3 regions of the Allobosea sp. GW821-FHT09G06 genome follow, and region 1 is predicted to be linked to each of the others. Evidence: riboswitches for the same ligand, from Rfam matches in the RefSeq annotation. Region 1 holds a riboswitch; each other region holds the start of a gene.
The links. Region 1 has a riboswitch for cobalamin ahead of AC07NY_RS16425 (ABC transporter substrate-binding protein). Riboswitches for the same ligand answer to the same signal wherever they lie in the genome.

Region 1 (7,395 bases):
CCAGGATCAGCTCGCTCGGCTCCTGCGCGAGCGCGCGGGCGATATGGACGCGCTGGCGCTCTCCGCCTGAGAGCGTATGCCAGAACTGGTCATGGCGCTCGGTGAGCCCGACCCGCGCCAGCGCCTCGTTGACGGCGGCTTCGTCGGCGTCGTTCCAGGAGGCCAACGCGGCACGATGCGGCGTGCGGCCGAGCCGAACGACATCGCAGACGGAGAGCTGGATTTCGGTCGTCGCCTGCTGCTCGACGAAGGCGAGACGGCGGGCGAGCTCGCGGCGCGGCACGGCGGCGATGTCGTTTCCGTCGAGGGTGACGACGCCGCTCGCGACATTGCGTAGGCGGCAGAGCAACCGGAGCAGGCTCGACTTGCCGGAGCCGTTGGGACCGATCAGGCCGAGCACGCGGCCGGGCGCAGCCTCCAGCGTCACGCCGTCGACGATCATCCGGCCGCCGGCACCCCAGCGGACCTCGCGGGTGGCGAGCGTCATGCCGGCCTCCGGGCACGGTAAAGGATGAGCGCGAAGACCGGGGCGCCGAACAGGGCGGTGACCACGCCGATCGGCAGGATCTGCTGCGGGATCAGGATGCGGGAGAGGATGTCGGCGAGGATCATGAAGATCGCGCCGATGACGAGGCAGGCCGGCAGCAGGCGGGCATGGCCGGAGCCGACGAGGAAGCGCGCGGCATGAGGGATGATCAATCCGACGAAGCCGACGGTGCCGACGATCGAGACCATCACCGCCGTCATCACCGCCGTGGTCGCGAAGAGCACGACCTTCACCCGCGTCACCGCGACGCCGAGCGAGGCGGCTGCATCGACGCCGAAGGCGAACGCGTCCAGCACCTTGGCGTGGAGCATGCAGATGCCGAAGCCGATGAAGGCAACCGGCGCCGCCATCCAGAGATCGGGCCAGCGCACGCCGCCGAAATTGCCGAGCAGCCAGAACATCACGCCGCGCGCCTGCTCGGCGCTCGCGAGCGTCGTCACGATCGTCGCGGTGGCCGCATTGAAGAGCTGCGAGGTGGCGACACCGGCGAGGATGACGCGGTCGCTCGCGCCGCCCGCCCCTGCCGCCAGCAAGGCGACGACGACGAGCGCGGCGCAGGAGCCGATGAAGGCGCCGGCCGATACCGAGAGCACCGCGCCGCCGATGCTGATGCCGAGGATCAGTACCGCGACGGCGCCGGTCGAGGCGCCCGCCGAGATGCCGAGGATATAGGGCTCGGCCAAGGGATTGCGCAGCAGCGCCTGCAGGATCGCGCCGGACAGAGCGAGCGCGCCGCCGCAGAGCCCCGCCATCAGCGCGCGGCTCAGGCGATAATCGAAGATGACGCCCTGCTGGATCGCGCTGACCGGGAAGTCGAGATCGAACAGCCCGTTTCCGAGCGCCTTCAGGGCCGTGTCCAGCGGGATGCGCATCTCGCCGATCGTCACCGCCAGCGCGACCGATAAGGTCAGCGCCAGCAGCGAGGCCAGTGCGATGCCGATCCGCGCCGGCCAGTTCGGCCCATGGGCGGCGTGGCTCAACGCGAGAGACCGAAGCCGGCGATTGCCTTGGCGAGGGTCTCGATGCCGTCGACCGTGTCGAGCCCGGCGCGGGTCGCGCCGACATCCAGGATGACGACGCGGTTGTTCCTGACGGCATCGAGCTTGCTGGCGACCGGGTCGGTCTTGAGGAATTCCAGCTTCTTCTCGATATCATCGGCCGGGAAGCGGCGGCGGTCCATCTTCACGGTGACAATCACGGCCGGGTTGGCGGCGGCGATGCTCTCCCAGCCGACCAGCGGCCATTCCTCGTTGGTCGCGATGATGTTGCGGGCACCGAGCTTGGACAGGATATAGGCGGGCACGCCGTTCTTGCCGGCCATGAAGCCGTCGCCCTTGATGTCCTTGCTGGAGAACCAGACGACGACCGGCACGTCCTGCGCCTTGAGCTTGGCGACCTGCTCGACCGCCTTGTCCTCGCGGGCCTTGAGCTCGGCGACGAGCGTCTCGGCCCGGTCGGCGACGTCGAAGACCGCGCCGAATTCGCGGATGTTGCGATAGACCAACTCCATCGTGAACATCTGGGTGCGCACGCCGTCGCCGGCACCGGAATTGTCCTTGCCGACGCAATCGGTCGGCGAGACGTAAGCCGGCACCTTCACCTTGGCGAACTGGTCGCGCTTGCCGACGATGCCGTTGGGCCCGACATGCCATTCGAACATCGCGGTGACGAGATCGGGCTCCTGCGCCAGCACCGCCTCGAAGCTCGGGTCGTTATCGGCGAGGCGCTTCACCTTGGCGTTGACCGCCTCATAGGGCTTGGCCACCGGCGAGAACCAGACCGCGGTGCCGACGACGCGATCGCCGAGGCCGAGCGCATAGAGGATTTCCGTCTGGGTCTGGCCGATCGCGACGACGCGCTTGGGCGCGGCGTTGAAGGTGATCGTCTCGCGGCAATTTTCCAGCGTCAGCGGGTATTTGGTCGGCGCCGCGCTGGCCGCGCCGGCGGCGAGAGCGCCGAACAGCGCGGCGGCCGAGAGGCGAAGCAAGGTATTGAACGGGCGCGCAGCCGGCATCGAGGCCATCCGAAATGTAATAATGTTGCATTTCTGATAGAGTGCGCGGCACGCGGCCGTCAAGCCGCCCCGAGCGGCCTGTGCATTTGTCTTCGTGAACATGGACTTCATCGCTCCCCGAGATGACGGCCGGGGCAGCTTTGGGCATGTGGGACGGGAAGGCGGCACAAGGCCGCCATCGACACACACAGCTCCGGAACACCCCGTCCGAAAGACGTCTTCGACGACCGGGGCAGGTCTCCTGGCTCGCGGGTCGATGCCGCTTCCGCCCGGCCTTCCCGGCGCATCAGGCGCCAGTGGACGATGGACGGAAAGCTCGCCGCTTACAGTTGCGGGGGCAGCCTCGGCTTTTGCGCGTAAGCGCGCAGCACCGAATTCCCTCTTAGCTCCGGAAGCAACCCGGAGAACCTCGATCGGCGCACACCCTATAAGGGCTTGGCGCTGCGTCAAGCGAACAGCTCTTCAGAGGCTGGGCGTGCTGTAGAGCCGCTTGCCGCCTACCGAGATCTCGACCTCCTGCAGATAGCCGCGTAGCGCCGTGGTCGCGACCTTGATGCCGAGGCCGGGCGCGTCGGGCGCCGCGACCTGCCCGTTCGCGTCACGCTCCAGATGATTGGCCGAGATCGCCGTGGCGAGCGGCTTCGGCATCGCCGGGTATTCGCAGATTTCGTGCTCGGCCAAGCCCGCATAGGGCTGGAGCGAGGCCGACAACGCCAGATGCGAGGTGAAGGTGTGGTTGACGAAGGTCACGCCCTTCGCGACCGCATAATCCGCGACCGCCTTGGACGGGCCGATGCCGCCGATGCGGCCACAATCGATCTGGACATAGCCGATGCCGCCATAATCGATGAGCTGCCGGGCCATCGACTCGTTATGGGCGCCCTCCCCGCCGGCCAAACGGACCTTGGGGCTGCGCCTGGCCAGGCTGCCATAGGCTTCGAGCGCGCTGGCGTGGAAGGGCTCCTCGAACCAGAGCACTTTCGCCTTCTCCATCGCAGGCAGACGGGCAGCAGCGCGCTCGACATCCTCGATGAAGATCTGGCCGGTATCGATCAGCAGGATGCCGTCCTGCCCCAAACCCTCGCGAGCGGCGACGAAATGCTCGGCATCGGCCTCGACGCTGCCCCGCCCGATCGGCCCCCAGCCGAACTTGGCGGCGCGGAAGCTGCGGCTGCGGGCATCGCGGGCGCGTTCGAGGGTTTCCTGCGCCGTGTCGCCGAAGAGGACCGAGGCATAGGGCGTCTTGGGATGGCTTTTCGCGTAGCCGAGCAGGCGCCAGACCGGCTCGGACCGCATCTTCCCGAGGATATCCCACAGCGCCATCTCGACGCCCGAGAAGGTATGCGGCGCCTGCAGCAGGTCCATCGAGTTATAGGCGACGGCGGCGGCGATGCGGGCGATGTCCTCCGGGCTTTCCAAGGTCTGGCCAAGCACGGAATCGGCGACCGGCCGGCAGACGCCATGCGACATCGGGCAGATGAAGGCGGCGATGGAGGGCAGCGGCGCCGCCTCGCATTCGCCCCAGCCGACATGGCCGCCAGCCGCGACCCTGACCAGCAGCGCATCCTGGCTGCCATCGGCCTCGTCGGTGACGACGGGCATGGCGAGATAGAAGAAATCGACGGCCTCGATCCTGGGCACGGGTCTTCTCCTCACAGTTCGTAGATCGTGGCGCGGGGCGCGAAGGTGACGCCCTCGTCGAGCGGGTAGATGGGCCGGGCGCAGATGGTGTGGCCGAGGCTTTTCAGGTTGGCGGAGGTCGCGCCGGGCGCATCGATGTTGAAGTTTCGCGCGCACCACTGGTCGAACATATGGAATTCGGTGTGGGGCGACTTCACGACGATCAAGTCGAAATCGGTCGGGCCTATGCCGTTGGCGTAGTACATCGCGCGGTCGAACAGGCTGACCGAGCGGCTCATCACCACGACGGTGACATTGTCCCAGGTCAGAACCGCGGTCGGCCCGGCGCTCAACGGCGCCTTCATCGTCTCCAGCGCCGCTTCGCCGTCCGAGAGCAGCTTGACCTTGGCCTTGACCTGCATCGGCGAGAAGCGGGCGGGATCGATCGAGCCGCCGAGCGTGATCTCGATCGTCGCGCCGATACCGGCCTTGTGCGCGGCTGCGGCGGCCGGCGCGTCGACGATCTGCGCCAGCACGCGCTTGCCGTAGCGCGCCTTGCGCAAGGCAGCGAGGATCAGGTTGCTGTCACCGGAGGCGCCCGACGAGGTCGCGTCGGCAGCGTCCGTGAAAATCACCGGGCCGTCGATGCTGCGGGCCTGGGCGATGGCACGGTCGAGCGGAACGAGCTTGCCCTGCATGCGGAAGCGCAAGGGCCAGAACTCCTCGGCCAGCCGGATCGCCTCGCGCTCGGCGGTTGCCTTGTCGCCATCGGTGAGGATCAGCACCTGCGAGCAGAGCTCGGGCACGTCGGTGAAGGGGTTGCCGATCATGATGCCGGCCGCGAGCGCCCGCCCCTCTTCCTCCAGCCGGCGGCATTCGGCGAGGAGCTCGCCGTAGCAGCCGGTCTTGGTGATGAGCTCGTCGCCGCGCACCAAAGCGGGAATGACGACGCGGGCGGCAACGGGCCTCATGCCGCCAGCCATCAGCTTCAGCAGGAGTTCGGCGGCGCGCCGGCCGGTATCGGCGAAATCGACATGGGGATAGGTCCAGTAGATCGCGAAGCCGTCGACTTGGCGCAGCATCCGGTCGGTCAGGATGCCGTGCAGGTCGAGCGAGATCACGATCGGCATGTCCGGCCCGACGCGCTCGCGCAGCTTCTCCAGCAGGTAGCCTTCCGGATCAAGTTCGCCATCGGCGCCCATCGCGCCATGCAGCGAGACATAGATGCCGTCGATGCGGTCGAGCTTGGCGAAGATCGCGGCGAGGATTTCCGCGGAGAGCTTCTTCCAGCCTGCGGCCGAAAGCGGGCCGGCACTGCCCGAGCGGGCGCAGATCGTCGGCACGATCTCGATATCGGGCCTCGCCTCGAAGACCGCGAGCGCGCCGCCCAGTTCCTGATTCTGGCCGCGCTGGACGTAGAGGCCATCGCCATGGTGAATCAGGAAGTTCTCGTAATGCGACGGCAGCGGGTTGAAGGAGGAGATCTCCTGCTTGCAGTCGGCGATCAGGATGCGCTTCATCAGGCGGCTCCGGCGGGTCAGAATTTCAGGCGGGGGTCGAGCACGTCGCGCAGGCCGTCGCCGAGCAGGTTGAGGCCGAGCACGCAGGCGATGATCGCGAGGCCCGGGAACACCGTGATCCAGGGCGCCTCGCGCATGAAATCGCGCCCCTGGGCGATGATCGAGCCGAAGGAGGCGGCCGGCGGCGGCGGGCCGGCGCCGACGAAGGAGAGCGCGGCCTCGGCCAGCACCGCGATGGCGAAGACATAGGTCAGGCGCACGATCAACGGGCCGGCGACGTTGCGCAGCACATGCTTGAACAGGATGGTCCATTCGCCGACGCCGATCGAGCGGGCGGCGGCGATATATTCCTGCTCCTTCTCGATGAGGACCGAGGCGCGGACGATGCGGGCCGTATGCGGCGTCGTGGCGATGGCGAGCGCGATCACGACATTGGTCAGCGAGGCGCCGAGCACCGCCGAGACGACCATGGCCAGCACGATCGACGGAAACGCCATCAGCGCGTCCATGATCCGCATGATCGGCTGATCGAGATGATAGAAATAGCCGGCGATGGCGCCGCAGAGCGTGCCGGCGATGCCGGCCAGCACCACGGTGAAGGCGCCGATGGCGAGCGAGATGCGGGCGCCGATCATGACGCGGGAGAGGATGTCGCGGCCGAAATGATCGGTGCCGAACCAGTGCACGGCGCTGGGCTCCGCGAGCCGCGCGCGGACATTGCTCTTGAGCGGGTCGAAGGGCGTGAGCCAGTCGGCGGAGAGCGCGACCGCGACCATGACGAGCACAAGTACGGCCCCGATCACGAAGGAGCGGTTGCGAAAGAGGCGCCCCCAGACGGCGCGGCCAATGAGGGGCGTGCGCTGCATCAGGCCAGCCTCACCCGCGGATCGACCACGGCGTAGAGGATGTCGACGACGAGGTTGATCGCGAGATAGACGACCGCGAGGAAGAGCAGGCCGCCCTGCAGAACCGGAAAGTCGCGCGAGGCAATGGCGCCGACGATCAGGCGGCCGATGCCGGGGATCGAGAAGACCTGCTCGACGATGACCGCGCCGCCGAGCAGAGCGCCTGAGACGATGCCGATGACAGTGAGGATCGGGATCATCGCGTTGGGCAGGGCATGGCGCAGGACGACATGGAGCTTGGCCAGCCCCTTGGCATCGGCGGTGCGGACATAATCCTGGCTGAGCGTATCCAGCATCGAGGCGCGCGCCATCCGGGCGATGAAGCCGACCTGCACCAGCCCCAGGGTCAGCGCCGGCAGGATCATGCCGCGCAGCCACTGACCCGGCGATTCCAGGAAGGGCGTGAAGCCGCCGCTCGGCAGCCAGCCGAGCGACACCGCGAAGACCAGAACCATGACGAGGCCGAGCCAGAAATCCGGCACCGAAAGCCCGAGCAAGGCCGTGGTCATCACCGCCTGATCGGGCCAGCGGTTGTGATTGACGGCGGCGACGATGCCGGCCGCGACGCCGAAGAAGACGGCGAAGGCCAGCGCCAGCGCCGCCAGCGAGAGCGTGACCGGCAGGCGCTCGATCAAGGCCGCCGTCACCGAACGGTTGAGCAGGATCGACTGGCCGAGATCGCCGCTGAGGATGCGGCCGTACCAGCCGAACATCTGCTGCGGCAGCGAGAGGTCGAGCCCGAGCGCGCTGCGCAGCTTGGCGACCTGCTCAGGCGTCGCCGAGGCGTCG
Region 2 (7,395 bases), on a different contig from region 1:
CTCTCGGCAGCCGCGCCGAGGCCGACGATCAGCGCCGGCTCGACCTTGCCATGGGACGTCTCGACGATTTTGATCGCCTTGGGCAGGTGCTCGGCGATCTCGGCCTTGACCCGCGCACGGCCGGCCTCGTCGACGAGGTCGCTCTTGTTGAGCAGGATCAGGTCGGCGCAGAGGATCTGGTCCTCGAACACCTCTTCGAGCGGGTTGTCGTGATCGACGGAGGCGTCGGCCGCCTTCTGCGCCGCGAGCGCCTCGGGATCATCGGCGAACTGGCCCTCGGCCACGGCCGGGCCGTCGACCACGGCGATGACACCATCGACCGTGACGCGCGAACGGATCGCCGGCCAGTTGAAGGCGGTGACGAGCGGCTTCGGCAGGGCGAGGCCGGAGGTCTCGATCAGGATGTGCTCGGGCGGGTTCGGCCGGTTCAGCAGCTTCTCCAGCGCCGGCACGAAATCGTCGGCAACGGTGCAGCAGATGCAGCCGTTCGGCAATTCGACGACGTCTTCGTCGCTGCAGCCGGCGATGCCGCAGCCCTTCAGGAATTCGCCGTCGAAGCCGAGATCGCCGAATTCGTTGACGAGCACCGCGAGCTTCTTGCCCTGCGCATTCTCGAGGAGATGGCGCACCAGCGTCGTCTTACCGGCGCCGAGGAAGCCGGTGATGATGGTGCAAGGCACCTTGCCGAGAGAGGCGGTCTGCGGAGCGTTCATGATGTCATCCTTGCTGGCGCGCCGGCAAAGGCGGCACGCGCGCGACCACGCCCTTGCGGAAGGACTGCGGCCGCTCTTTCCAGGGAACGATGCCGTTGGCGCTGGCGGCATAGGCCTCCGCCGCGCCGACGATCTCGTCGAGATGGGTATCGGTGTCGAGATCGCCGATCAGATAGGTCCATTTGCCATCGGCGCTGAGCGCGATGGTGCAGGGCCGCTTGCAGACGGCGAGGCATTCGACGGGCAGCACGGGGATCGTGCTGTCCTTGGCTGCGAGCTGCGCGGTGAGCCGCTCGGCCAGCGCCAGTCCCGGCTGGTCATAGCCTTCCGGGAGATCAGCGCGGGCACGGCGGCAGGCCGTGCAGACATGGATGGTGAGGTCGCCCTCGGGCATTGGCTTGCTTTCAGGCTTCGACGGCCCGGCGGCTCGCCCGGGGCCAGAGCACGCCGACCATGAAGGCGGTGACGAGCCAGAGCGCGGCCTGGATGCCGAGCGAGAGCGACGCGAAATGGGCGGCGACCTCGGCAGGCACCTTGCTCTCCGGCGCGGCCGGGTGCGGGGCGCCGACGACATGCGGGAGCAGGATCAGCACGATCGCCACGAGCTTGAGCCAGGGCTGCTCGAAGCGCAGGAACAGGAAGAGCCCGATCGCGGTGGCGATCGCCGTCCAGAGCCACCAGAGCTGGCGCTGCTCCAGTGCGGCGGAGGCTGCCCCCGGCAGTTCCGGCGCGAGCCCCATCGCAGGCGCAAGCCCGAGCGCGAGGAAGCCGCAAGCGCCCCAGACGAGCGCGCTGCGCTGATCGATCCTGTCGCCGGCCGCGATCATGCCCGCCAGCAGCAGCGCCGCGAAGCCGATCGCGGTCGCGATCGTCACTGCGCTGGTGAAGAGCGTGCGCTGGAGGCCGTCCTGCGGCTTCCATTCGGCATGGTCGTGGCCAGGGGCGTCGCCGGCCGGGCCATGCGCGAGGATGATTTTTGCTTCCCCGTCGAAGGCGGCCAGCGTCGGCGCTTTCAGCGCGAGCGCCGACTCATAGGTCTCGGCCTTGAGGATGAGCGGGGTGGTGGTGACATGCTGGAGGGCGGCGACGATCAAGCCGGCCAGAAGCCCGGCCAGGATGCTGACCGTGAGAACACGCGTGACCATGATGACTTTCCCTCAGTGGCAGGGAAAGGCGAGGCCGTGACGGGTGTCGTGCGCGGCGTTGTGCACGTTCGACGAGGCCGCGAAACCGGTCGTGTAGATCAGCGCGACGCCGATCACGAGCGCGGCGGCGACCGCCTTGACGCGTTCCGAAACGCTGAGCGTGGGTGTGGAAACCGAGGCGGTGTTCATAAGCGTTCTCCGTGGCCGCCCCGCCGGCAGCCGGTTGGATCTCTGCGGGTCGACGGCAGGTCTCCTGGCTCGCGGACTTCGCGCCCCTTGCCGCCTTCCCGGAGCTGGCGCTCCAGTGGCCGATGGCGAAGGACATCCGCTTACAGTTGCGGGGGCAGCCGCGGTCTCGCACCGCGTTCCCTTTTCACCTCCTCGCGGAGGCACCGTCACCGATCATCATTAGCCATCGCCGTGTTGCTGTGCAATGCAATGCGCGTCGCAAGGGCGTCATTCTCGGGCTTGACCCGGGAATCTCTTGCAGGAAGGGGCTCCGGTGCCTCCTTGGGGTGGAGGTGCTAGGGTCAAGCCCGCGCATGACGGCAGAGGATTTTTGAATGGAGTTGCCCCAGCTCACCCTCGTCCTCGGCGGCGCCCGCTCCGGCAAGAGCCGCCATGCCGAGGCGCTGATCGAGGCGCTACCGGCGCCCTGGGCCTATATCGCCACCGCTCAGGCCTATGACGACGAGATGCGGGAGCGCATCGCCGAGCATCGCGCGCGCCGCCCGGCGGGATGGCAGATGATCGATGCCCCGCTCGACTTGGCCGAAGCGATCGCGGCCCAGCCGGCAGGGCGCCCGATCCTGGTCGATTGCCTGACGCTTTGGCTGACCAATCTCATCCTCGCTGAGCACGACACGGCCGCCGCTCGCGAAGCCCTGATCGCCGCCTGCGAGGGCGTCTCGGCGCCGCTGGTAATGGTCGGCAACGAGGTCGGCCTCGGCATCGTGCCGGAGAATGCGCTGGCCCGCCGCTTCCGCGACGAGGCCGGGCGCCTCCATCAGGCGCTTGCGGCGCGTGCGGCCAGCGTGGTCTTCATGGTCGCCGGATTGCCGATGCGAGTGAAATGATGACGGATACTGATGACGCCGCCCGCCACAAGGCGAAGATGGAGAAGCGCAAGGCGGTGCAGGATGCCGAGGTCGCCTCCAAGACGGTCGAGAAAGGGCTTCTGATCGTCAATACCGGCCCCGGCAAGGGCAAGTCGACGGCGGCCTTCGGTCTGATCCTTCGGGCGCTCGGCCATGGCTGGCGCATCGGCGTGGTGCAGTTCATCAAGGGCGCCTGGTCGACCGGCGAGCGCAAGGCGCTCGAAGCCTTCGGCGATCAGGTCTCGTGGCACAGCATGGGCGAGGGCTTCACCTGGGAGACGCAGGACAAGGCCCGCGACATCGCCGCTGCCGAGCGCGCCTTTGCCAAAGCTAGGGAGCTGATGGCCGATCCGGAGATTCGCCTGCTGGTGCTGGACGAGCTCAACATCGCCCTGCGCTACGACTATCTGCCGCTCGCCGAGGTGGTCGAGGTTCTACGTGCCCGCCGTCCGGACCTGCACGTCGTCGTCACCGGCCGCAATGCCAAGCCGGAATTGATCGAGGCGGCCGACCTCGTCACCGAGATGACGCTGGTGAAGCACCATTTCGCAGCGGGTGTGAAGGCTCAGCAGGGGATCGAGTTCTAATAGCTTTCTTCGCCGGCTGCCGGTCCTTTGCCGCAGAACGAACGCGAACGGCCCTCGCGCGTTCATGCCCTCGATCATCGTTTGCGAGGGTGGGGCCATGAGTGGTTTTCTGTGGGGAGAGCTGGATCTGCTGCTCAGGCTGCTGGCCGGGATGGCGGCCGGCATCGTCGTGGGCTGGGAGCGGACCAACAAGCAGCGCGCCGCCGGGATTCGCACCTTCGGGCTGGTCGGATTGGGCACGGCCGCCGCCGCGACGATCTTCAGCGAGCCGCATGAGGCCGACGCTGCCAGCCGCGTCGTTCAGGGCTTGCTGACCGGGATCGGCTTCCTGGGCGCCGGCGTCATTGTCCTGCGCCGGGGGGCTTCGACGCCGACAGGGCTGACCACGGCCGCAGCGATATGGGTCACCGCCGCGCTTGGCTGTGCCGCCGGCCTCGGCGATCATGCGATCGTGGCATCGGCCACGGTGCTTGGGCTCGTCCTGCTCGCCATCGATCATTCGGTCGAGCGCTGGGCCGGCCGCGATCGGGCCGCGGATTCCGGCAACGCGCCGCCTTCCTGAGTGCTCGCGGCGCCGCGGGGGAGGGGCGCAGGGGCGCGCCTGAACGGTCTGTAGGCGATCTCGCTCAGGGCTTGCTGGGCTCGAACCCGGTCATTCTCGTTCCAGCTCTTGACGGCGGCCAGCCATCTCTTCAAATTGAATCCGAATTCAAATTCAATTTTGAGATCACCTATGGCCGGTCCGCAGTCGAGGCAACCCCGCAAGGCTGGCAAGCGCGAGGCGATCCTCGCCGCCGCGCGCGGCATCGTCTCGGAGGTCGGCTTCCACGAGACCTCGATCGCCGCGGTTGCCGCCGCCAGCGGTGTCTCGACCGGCAGTGTCTATTCCTATTTCGCCTCCAAGGCCGAGCTGATGGCGGAGATCGTCGCAGCCGTGTCGTCGCGCGAACTCGCCGTGCTGCGCGAGATCGCGGCGAGCGATGCGCCCGTCACTGAGCGCCTGACCGCCTCGGTCGAGGCCTTCGCTCGTCGCGCCTTCGCCAATCGCCGCCTCGCCTGGTCGATGATCGCCGAGCCCGCCGACCCGGCCGTCGACGCGACGCGGCTCGACTATCGCCGCGAGATCGCCGGCATTTTTCGCGCGCTCGTCGTCGAAGGCGAACGGCAGGGGGCTTTCCGTGCGGTCGATCCCGATGCCGCCGCCGCGATGATCGTCGGCGGCTTCATGGAAGCTTTGATCGGCCCGCTCTCGCCGGACCGTCCGATCACGCCCGAGCGCGGCCGCGAGATCGCTGCGGCTCTCGCCGATCTCTCCCTCGCCGCGCTGATTTCCCGTGAAGGACAGGCCGCATGACCACGCTCGACGCTTACGGCTACGACACCCATGAAGTGCTGAATCAGGCGCCGGCGCTGGCGGATTACGACGCCTTCGCCGCCGATCCGGCGCTCGGGCCGATCCTCGATGCCTTCGGCGCCGGCTGGTTCCGCGAGCAGGCGAGCGTGGTCGGCGGCCATGTCGGCTCTCAACGCGTGCAAGACCTCGCGCGGCAGGCCAACCGCAGCCTGCCGGAACTGCGCACGCATGACCGCTGGGGCCGGCGCGTCGACCAGATCGAATTCCACCCCGCCTGGCACGAATTGATGGGGCTCGCCATGCGCGACGAGTTCCACTCCTTGTGCTGGACCAAGCCGCGCGACGGTGCGCAGGTGGCGCGCGCGGCGGTCTCCTATCTCTGGAACCAGGGCGAGAACGGCATCTGCTGCCCGCTCGGCATGACCTATTCGGCGATTCCCGTGCTTCAACGCGATCCCGCGCGCTGGGCCGAGTTCGGCCGGCTGATCACCTCGTCCGACTATGATGGACGCCCGCTGCCGGCGGCGCAGAAGCGCGGCGGCACGGTTGGCATGGCGATGACCGAGAAGCAGGGCGGCTCGGACCTGCGCCAAACCCAGACGGTGGCGACCCGCAATGCCGACGGCACCTATGCGCTCACCGGCCATAAATGGTTCTTCTCCGTCCCGCATTCCGACGTCTTCCTGACGCTGGCGCGCACGGAGGAGGGCGTCTCCTGCTTCGTCGTGCCGGGCTGGCTGCCGGACGGCTCGCGCAACCGCCTGCAGATCCAGCGGCTCAAGGACAAGTGCGGCAACAAGTCGAACGCCTCCTCCGAGGTCGAATTCCGCGGCGTGATCGCCCATCTCATCGGCGAACCCGGCCACGGCATCCGCGCGGGGCTGGAGATGAACCACTACACGCGGCTCGACTTCGCCGTCGGCTCGGCCGGTTTGATGCGTCACGCGGTGGCGCAAGCCGCGCATCACACCGCCCATCGCCGCGCCTTCCAGAAGGCGCTGATCGACCAGCCGATCATGACGAATGTCATCGCCGACCTCGCTCTCGAAGCGGAGGCCTCCGCCTGGCTCGCCTTTCGCTTCGTCCATGCGCTCGACCGCGAGGGCGGGAGCGAAGCCGAGAAGCTGATCGGCCGCATCGGGGCGCCGATCGCGAAATACTGGAACTGCAAGCGCGCCACGCCGGTCGTGGTCGAGGCGCTCGAATGCCATGGCGGCAACGGCTTCATCGAGGACCACCTGATGGCGCGGCTCTATCGCGAGGCGCCGCTCAACGGCATCTGGGAGGGCACGGGCAATGTCGTCTGCCTCGACGTGCTGCGTTCGATCCGCCGCTATCCCGATTGCGTGCCGGCCCTGCTCGACGAATTGCGCGCTGCCCGCGGCAGCGATCCGCGCTACGACGCCTTCCTCGCCGGGCTGGAGACCGATCTCGTCGATGTGCTCCGTCACGAGCATCTGGCGCGCCGCTTTGTCGAACGCATGGCGCTCGCCCTCTCGGCCTCGCTGCTGATCCGCCACGCGCCGCACGCGGTCGCCGACGCCTATGTCGCCTCGCGACTGGCCGGCGGCTGGTCCGGCCATTTCGGCTCGCTGCCGCAGGGTGCCGATCTGCAGGCGATTGCCCGGCGGGCCGTGCCGGTGCCGAACTGAGACTTTAGAGCAGCGTCACGGCGGCCAATAGCGCGGCCAGCGCCCAGAGCAGCCCGCAGGCGCGCTTGTAGAGCGTGAGAGCCCGCCGGATATCGGCCGCGTTCGCCTCCGCACGGCCATCGCCCATCCAGTGATCCTCGACGCGGGTCTCGCCATAGACGCGCGGCCCGGCGAGCCTGAGACCCAGCGCTCCGGCCATGGCGGCTTCCGGCCAGCCGGCATTGGGCGAGCGGTGCTTGCCGGCATCGCGCCGTATGGCCCGCCAGGCGCTGCCGGCATCTGCCGATCCGTCGAGCGCTGCCGAGACGACCAGCAGCAGTGCCGTCAGTCGCGAGGCCGGCAGATTGACGAGATCATCGAGCCGCGCCGAAGCCCAGCCGAAGGCGAGATGGCGCGGCGTGCGATGGCCGATCATCGAATCGGCGGTGTTGATCGCCTTGTAGGCGGCGATGCCCGGCAAACCACCGACGCCGAGCCAGAAGGCCGGCGCGACGATGCCGTCGGAGAAATTCTCGGCAAGGCTCTCGATCGCCGCGCGCGACACGCCAGCCTCGTCAAGCGTCTGGGGATTGCGCCCCACGATCATCGAGACGGCCCGCCGCCCGCCTTCGAGTCCATCCCGTTCCAGCCCCTCGGCAACACGGGCGACGTGCTCGTAGAGGCTGCGCTGCGCAATCAGCGTCGAGGCGATCAGCGCGAGCGGTATCAGTCCGAGCGGGCCGAAGGAGAGGCATAGCCGCTGGATGAATGCACCTACGACCAGCGCGGCGACCACGATGAGCGTGGTCACGAGCACGCCCATGATCTCGCGGGTGATGAAGGAAGCGCTCTCGCGGTTGAACCACTG
Region 3 (7,395 bases), on a different contig from region 1:
CCGCTTCCTCGCGACGCGCTTCACCGGCTTCGGCAATATGGGCGGTTATCTCTCCCAGCCCGGCCCGCTGATGGCGACGCTGAACATCGGCAAGAACAGCGTCGGCATGTACCGCACGCCGCTGGTCGAGGTGCAGACGCGCTGCGCCGTCACCAACACCGTCCCGATCGCGGCCTATCGCGGGGCCGGTCGCCCCGAGGGCAACTATTTCATGGAGCGGCTGATCGACACCGCCGCCCGCGAGATGGGGATCGACCGGGCCGTCATCCGCCGCCGCAACCTGATCGCGCCAGCCCAGCTACCGTGGAAGACCCCGATCGGGACGGTCTATGACAGCGGCGATTTCCCGGCCCTCTTTGCCCGCGCGCTGGAGGCGGCCGACTGGAAGGGTTACCGGGCGCGCGAGCGCGCCAGCCGCAAGGCCGGCAAGCTGCGCGGCCGCGGCATCGGCTGCTATCTCGAGGTCACCGCCCCGCCCAGCAACGAGATGGGCGGCATCCATTTCGAGGCGGACGGAACGGTCACCATCGTCACCGGCACGCTCGATTACGGGCAGGGCCACTGGACGCCCTTCGCGCAGGTCCTGACCAGCCAGCTCGGCGTGCCCTTCGACAAGATCAAGCTCGTGCAGGGCGACAGCGATCGCCTGATCGCGGGCGGTGGCACCGGCGGTTCGAAATCGATCATGGCGAGCGGCTCGGCGATCATCGAGGCGAGCGAGCGCGTCATCGAGAAGGGCAAGTTGCTCAGCGCCCATTTCCTCGAGGCCGCCGCCGCCGATATCGAGTTCACCGACGGACGCTTCGCTATCGCCGGAACCGACCGCTCGATCGGCATCATGGAACTCGCCCGCAAGCTGCAGGCGGGTGCGTCGCTGCCGGATGACCTGCCGCGGACGCTCGATGTCGATCACGTCTTCAAGGCCGCTCCTTCAGCCTATCCCAATGGCTGCCACATCGCCGAGGTCGAGATCGATCCCGATACCGGCCATGTCGAGATCGCGAGCTATGTCATGGTCAATGATTTCGGGGTGCTGGTGAACCCGATGATCGTCGAGGGGCAGCTCCATGGCGGCGTCGTGCAAGGCATCGGCCAGGCGCTCTGCGAGATGACCTCCTATGACGAGAACGGCCAGCTCCTGACCGGCTCCTATATGGACTATGCGATGCCGCGTGCCGCGGATGTGCCCTTCTTCACCTTCATCAGCGAAGGCGTGCCGACTCGCACCAACCCGGTCGGCGCCAAGGGCTGCGGCGAAGCTGGCTGCGCCGGCTCGCTGCCCTCGGTCATGAACGCGATCGTCGATGCCCTCTCGCCCCATGGCGTGCGCCATATCGACATGCCGGCGACGCCATTGGCGATCTGGAAGGCCATTCACGCGAAGGCCTGACATGGTCGCCGGGTTTGGATCGCAGGCGCGGCGTCACCGTCGCGCCTGCTGTGCTTCATTCGTCAGTGCGCGGCCGCGCGGATTTCCCGTGCCGCCTCGACCATGTTGACGAGTGCGGGGCGGACCTCCTCCCACTTCCGGGTCTTCAGGCCGCAATCCGGATTGATCCAGAGCTGGTCGTCCTTCAGCCGCTGGCGTGCGAGCTTCAGGAGTTCGGTCATCTCGGCGACATCCGGCACGCGCGGCGAGTGGATGTCGTAGACGCCCGGGCCGATCTCGTTCGGGTACTTGTAGCCGACGAAGGCGTCGAGCAGCTCCATCTTCGAGCGCGAGGTCTCGATCGAGATCACGTCGGCATCCATCGCCGCGATGGCGTCGATGATCTGGTTGAACTCCGAGTAGCACATATGGGTATGGACCTGCGTTTCGTCGGCGACGCCCGACGCGCAGATGCGGAAGCTCTCCACCGCCCAGCCGAGGTAGTGCTTCCAGTCGCTCTTGCGGAGTGGCAGACCCTCGCGCAACGCCGCCTCGTCGATCTGGATCATCGCCGCACCGGCCTTCTCCAGGTCGAGCACCTCGTCGCGGATCGCCAGCGCGATCTGCTTCGACGCCTCGCTGCGCGGCAGGTCGTCGCGCACGAAGGACCAGTTCAGGATCGTGACCGGGCCGGTCAGCATCGCCTTCATCGGCCGCTGCGTCAGCGACTGGGCATAGCGCCACCACTCGACCGTCATCGGCTTCGGCCGCGAAACGTCGCCGAACAGGATCGGCGGACGCACGCAGCGCGAGCCGTAGCTCTGCACCCAGCCGCCGCGCGTGAAGGCGAAGCCGGCGAGCTGCTCGCCGAAATACTGCACCATGTCGTTGCGCTCGAACTCGCCATGGACGAGCACGTCGAGGCCGATCTCCTCCTGCCAGCGCACGGCGCGAGCGGTCTCCTCGCGCAGGAACTGCTCGTATTCGGCATGGCCGAGCTGACCCTTGTCATGGGCGGCGCGGGCCTTGCGGACCTCCGGCGTCTGCGGGAAGGAACCGATCGTGGTTGTCGGGAAGGCGGGCAGGTTGAAGCGGGCGCGCTGGAGCTTGGCGCGGTCCGCGAAACCGCTCTTGCGGCGAGCGAAGGCCTCCGTGACCGCAGCCATGCGCGCTGCGACGGCCTTGTCGTTGACCTTCGGCGAGGCCCTGCGTGCGGCCGCTGCCGTGGTCGAGGCGGCCAGCCTGTCCTTGACGGTGCCGCGCCCGCCGCCAAGCGAGCGGCCGAGCGTGGAGAGTTCGCCCATCTTCTGTACGGCGAAGGCAAGCCAGTTCTTCACCTCCGGATCGAGACTGGTTTCGAGTTCCAGATCGATCGGGCAGTGCAGCATGGAGCAGGACGGTGCGACCTGGACATGGTCGGTGCCGCGCCTGGCCGCGACCGGCTCGATCTTTGCGAGGACCGCCTCCAGATCGGTCTTCCAGATGTTGCGGCCGTCGACCACGCCGAGCGAGAGCACCAGGCCTTGCGGCGCTTTAGCCAGAACCGCATCGAGCTGCTCGGGCGCGCGGACGAGATCGAGATGCAGGCCTGCGACCGGCAGGGATACCGCCGTGTCGAGATTGTCGCCCAGTGCTCCGAAATAGGTGGTGAGCATCACCTTGAGCTGCGGCAGGGCGTGCGCGATCGTCGCATAGGTCCGATGCAGCGCGGTGCGGGCGGCCTCATCGAGATCGAGCACGAGGCAGGGCTCGTCGATCTGCACCCATTCCGCGCCATTCGCCGAGAGACGGCGCAGCACATCGACATAGACCGGCAGCAATTCGCCCAGCAGCGACAGCGGATCGAAGGACGTGTCCTTGGACTTGCCGAGCTTCAGGAACGTCACCGGGCCGAGCAGGACAGGACGCGTCTCGTAGCCGAGCGCCTTTGCCTCGCGATACTCCTCCACCGGCTTCAGCGAGGCGAGCTCGAAGCTCTGCCCCGGTGCGAACTCCGGCACCATGTAGTGGTAGTTGGTGTCGAACCACTTGGTCATTTCCTGCGCCGGGACGCCATGGGCATGATCGTGGTTGTGATGGGCATGGCCGCAGGACGTATGCGGCTCGGCTTCGCCCTGCGAGCCGCGAGCCATGGCGAAATAGGTGCCAAGCGGCACCGGCCCACCCTTCCAGCCATAGATGTCCGGGATCGCACCGACCATGACGCTGGTGTCGAGCACCTGGTCGTAGAAGGAGAAGTCGTTCGACGGGATCACGCTGATCCCTTGCGCCTTCTGGCGCGCCCAATTGGCCGCGCGCAGGCCCGCAGCGGCCTCGACGAGCGATCTTTCGTCGGATTTTCCGGCCCAGAAGCTTTCGAGCGCGGTCTTGAGTTCGCGGCGCGGACCGATGCGCGGCGTGCCGAGTGCAGCGACAGGTACTGATTGAGACATAGGCTTAACCCCGACTAGTTGGGGGCAAAGGCCAAAGCGGACGCGGGACGAGGACCGTCCGGACGCAAGAATCCGGGCGGGGCCGCCAAGCGCACCACCGGGACACCCCGCCCGAGGACGTTCATGTTGTCGGGGCAGGTCTCCTGGCTCGCGGGTCGTCGCTCTTGCCCGTCTTCCCAAGGCCTCGCGGCCTCAGTGACATGGGTGGGCAGAAAGCTCGCCGCTGACAGTTGCGGGGGCAGCGCCGGTCTCTCACCGGCTTCCCTCTTAGCTCCGATACGGCAAGCCGCACCGAAGAACCTCGACGCCGCATCATGGGCCGCCATTCGCGGGTCGTCAACAAGAGATATAAAGACATATTTATGTCTTCATGTCGGGCATGCGCTCGGGCGTTGCCGCCGAGATGTCCTCGCTTTCCACATGCGGTTGAGGAAGAGCATACGACCGATTGACATCGGAGCGGAGAGTAACGCTAGATGTAGTTGTCGATGGTCTCTCGAATCGCAAGATCGAGAGCTAAGAGGGAAGCCGGTGAGAGACCGGCGCTGCCCCCGCAACTGTCAGCGGTAAGTTCTTAGTCCAGCGTTGTCACTGAGGCTGCAAGGCCTTGGGAAGACGGACGAGAGCGGTGACCCGCGAGCCAGGAGACCTGCCGCGACCTTTGTTTACGTCCTCGGGCGGGGTGTCCCGGTGGTGCGCTTGGCAGGTCGCGGCATCGTATCGTCGCGCGCCTTCTCGACGCGACCGCTCGGCCTTTGCCCCCAACATCTTGGGGTTGATGCCGATGTCTCTTTCTCTTGAAGCCGAACGGCCTTCACTGGCCCCGCTGGGTGCCGAACCTGCTGCATCGCCGCGCGCCGCAGCGGCGGAGCCCGGCTACCAGCTCATCCGCCGCAACGGCGCGGTGACGCCCTTCGACCCCTCAAAGATCGCGGTCGCCCTGACCAAGGCTTTCCTGGCGGTCGAGGGCGCGAGCGCCGCCGCGTCCCGCCGCATCCATGATGTCGTCGCCGACCTGACCGAACAGGTCGTCTCCGGCCTGTCTCGCCGCGCCGCGACCGGCCGCACCTTCCATATCGAGGACGTGCAGGATCAGGTCGAGCTCGCGCTGATGCGCGGCGAGCATCACAAGGTCGCCCGTGCCTATGTCCTCTATCGCGCCGAACGGGCGCAGGAGCGGGCCAGGGCGCAGGCCGGGTCCGCGCCGGCCGCAGCCGCGCCGTCGCTGCAGATGAAGCTCACTGACGGCACGCTCGTTCCGCTCGACGCCGCCCGCCTCGACAAGGTCGTGCGCGAGGCTTGTGCCGGGCTCGACGGCGTCGCGGCCGAGCCGATCCTGATGGAGACCCGCCGCAACCTCTATGACGGCATTTCGCTCGACGAATTGGCACTGGCGCCGATCCTCGCTGCGCGGACGCTGATCGAGAGCGAGCCGAACTACGCCAAGGTCTCGGCCCGCCTCCTGCTCGACAAGCTGCGGCGCGAGGCGCTGAGCTTCGTCCATGGCCATGCCGAACAGGCGACGCAGGAAGAGATGGCCGCCGGCTACGGCGACTACTTCACCGCCTATCTCAAGACCGGCATCGAGAATGAATTGATCGACACCGAGCTAGGCCGCTTCGACATTGCCCGCATCGCGGCGGCGCTGAAGCCCGAGCGCGATCTCCAGTTCGACTATCTCGGCTTCCAGACGCTTTACGACCGCTATTTCCTGCATGTCCGGGGCAACCGCTTCGAGCTGCCGCAGGCCTTCTTCATGCGCGTCGCCATGGGCCTCGCCATCCGCGAGATCGACCGCGAGGGCAGGGCGATCGCGTTCTACGACCTGCTCTCCTCCTTCGACTTCATGGCCTCGACCCCGACCCTGTTCAACTCCGGCACGCTGCGCCCGCAGCTCTCGTCCTGCTTCCTGACCACGGTCGCCGACGATCTCGACGGCATCTTCAAGGCGGTGAAGGACAACGCGCTGCTCGCCAAGTACTCGGGCGGCCTCGGCAATGACTGGACGCCGGTGCGCGGTCTCGGCGCGCATATCAAGGGAACGAATGGCGAGAGCCAGGGCGTGGTGCCCTTCCTGAAGGTCGCCAACGACACGGCCATCGCCGTCAACCAGGGCGGCAAGCGTAAGGGCGCGGTCTGCGCCTATCTCGAAACCTGGCATGTCGACATCGAGGAGTTCCTCGATCTCCGCAAGAACACCGGCGACGACCGCCGTCGTACCCATGACATGAACACGGCGAATTGGATTCCCGACCTGTTCATGCAGCGCGTCGAGGCCGGCGGCGACTGGACGCTGTTCTCGCCCGACGAGGTGCCGAACCTGCACGATCTCTATGGCAAGCCGTTCAAGGCGGCCTACGAGGCCTATGAGGCGAAGGCGGCCAGCGGCGGCATCAAGGTCTTCAAGCGGATCAAGGCGCTCGATCTCTGGCGTCGCATGCTGACCATGCTGTTCGAGACCGGCCATCCCTGGATCACCTTCAAGGACGCCTGCAACCTGCGCTCGCCGCAGCAGCATGCCGGCGTGGTGCACTCGTCCAATCTCTGCACCGAGATCACCCTCAACACCTCGGCCGACGAGGTCGCGGTCTGCAATCTCGGCTCGGTCAACCTTGCGGCGCATGTCACGGCTCAGGGCCTCGATCAGGCCCGGCTGGCGCGGACCGTGAAGACCGCCATGCGGATGCTCGACAATGTCGTCGACATCAATTTCTACACGATCCCCGAGGCGCGCCGCTCGAACCTGCGCCACCGCCCGGTCGGGCTGGGGCTGATGGGCTTCCAGGACGCGCTCCAGGCCCTGCGCCTCCCGGCTGCCTCGGAGCAGGCGGTAGCTTTCGCTGATACGTCCATGGAGGCGATCAGCTTCCATGCGATCTCGGCCTCGGTCGATCTCGCTGCTGAGCGCGGCCGCTATCCGAGCTTTGAGGGCTCGCTCTGGTCGAAGGGCATCCTGCCGATCGACTCGCTCGACATCCTCTCGGAAGCCCGCGACGGCGATGTCGAGCTCGACCGCTCGGCGACGCTGGATTGGGAAGGCCTGCGCGAGCGGGTGAAGACCACCGGCATGCGCAACTCCAACACGATGGCGATCGCGCCGACCGCGACGATCTCCAACATCGTCGGTGTCTCGCAATCGATCGAGCCGAGCTACAGCCAGCTCTACGTCAAGGCGAACATGTCGGGCGACTTCACCGTCGTGAATGCCGGGCTCGTCCATGACCTCAAGGCGAGGGGGCTATGGGACGAGGTGATGGTCTCGGACCTCAAGTACTATGACGGCAAGGTCAGCGGGATCGATCGCGTCCCGGCCGATCTCAAGGCGCTTTACGCCACCTCCTTCGAGATCCCGACCGAATGGCTGATCAGGGCAGCGGCGCGCCGTCAGAAATGGATCGACCAGGGCCAGTCGCTCAATCTCTACATGGCGCAGCCCTCCGGCCGGAAGCTCGACGAGGCTTATCGTCTGGCGTGGCGATTGGGCCTGAAGACGACCTATTACCTGCGTGCTCTGTCGGCGACCCATGTCGAGAAGTCGACGCTGAAGGGCACCGACGGCAAGCTCAACGCAGTCTCGGCGACGGTGCCGGCTGC

Region 2: linked by a shared signal. The riboswitch ahead of AC07NY_RS10965 (CbtB domain-containing protein) and the one ahead of AC07NY_RS16425 (ABC transporter substrate-binding protein) in region 1 are both predicted to bind cobalamin.
Region 3: linked by a shared signal. The riboswitch ahead of AC07NY_RS12060 (ribonucleoside-diphosphate reductase subunit alpha) and the one ahead of AC07NY_RS16425 (ABC transporter substrate-binding protein) in region 1 are both predicted to bind cobalamin.

What each region holds. Positions count from the first base shown of each region.
Region 1 covers NZ_JBWKOI010000003.1:38,970-46,364, reverse strand. Annotated here, with positions in the region: gene AC07NY_RS16435 (ABC transporter ATP-binding protein) at 1-487, opposite strand, end outside; gene AC07NY_RS16430 (FecCD family ABC transporter permease) at 484-1,527, opposite strand; gene AC07NY_RS16425 (ABC transporter substrate-binding protein) at 1,524-2,561, opposite strand; cobalamin riboswitch at 2,776-2,988, opposite strand; gene AC07NY_RS16420 (mandelate racemase/muconate lactonizing enzyme family protein) at 3,024-4,202, opposite strand; gene AC07NY_RS16415 (M81 family metallopeptidase) at 4,214-5,701, opposite strand; gene AC07NY_RS16410 (ABC transporter permease) at 5,719-6,567, opposite strand; gene AC07NY_RS16405 (ABC transporter permease) at 6,567-7,395, opposite strand, start outside.
Region 2 covers NZ_JBWKOI010000002.1:156,284-163,678, forward strand. Annotated here, with positions in the region: gene cobW (cobalamin biosynthesis protein CobW) at 1-713, opposite strand, end outside; gene AC07NY_RS10955 (DUF1636 family protein) at 718-1,107, opposite strand; gene AC07NY_RS10960 (CbtA family protein) at 1,118-1,858, opposite strand; gene AC07NY_RS10965 (CbtB domain-containing protein) at 1,871-2,047, opposite strand; cobalamin riboswitch at 2,085-2,270, opposite strand; gene cobU (bifunctional adenosylcobinamide kinase/adenosylcobinamide-phosphate guanylyltransferase) at 2,422-2,934, shown strand; gene cobO (cob(I)yrinic acid a,c-diamide adenosyltransferase) at 2,934-3,542, shown strand; gene AC07NY_RS10980 (MgtC/SapB family protein) at 3,640-4,104, shown strand; gene AC07NY_RS10985 (TetR/AcrR family transcriptional regulator) at 4,276-4,896, shown strand; gene AC07NY_RS10990 (acyl-CoA dehydrogenase family protein) at 4,893-6,548, shown strand; gene cbiB (adenosylcobinamide-phosphate synthase CbiB) at 6,553-7,395, opposite strand, start outside.
Region 3 covers NZ_JBWKOI010000002.1:407,710-415,104, forward strand. Annotated here, with positions in the region: gene AC07NY_RS12050 (xanthine dehydrogenase family protein molybdopterin-binding subunit) at 1-1,390, shown strand, start outside; gene metE (5-methyltetrahydropteroyltriglutamate--homocysteine S-methyltransferase) at 1,453-3,801, opposite strand; cobalamin riboswitch at 3,918-4,120, opposite strand; cobalamin riboswitch at 4,273-4,472, shown strand; gene AC07NY_RS12060 (ribonucleoside-diphosphate reductase subunit alpha) at 4,586-7,395, shown strand, end outside.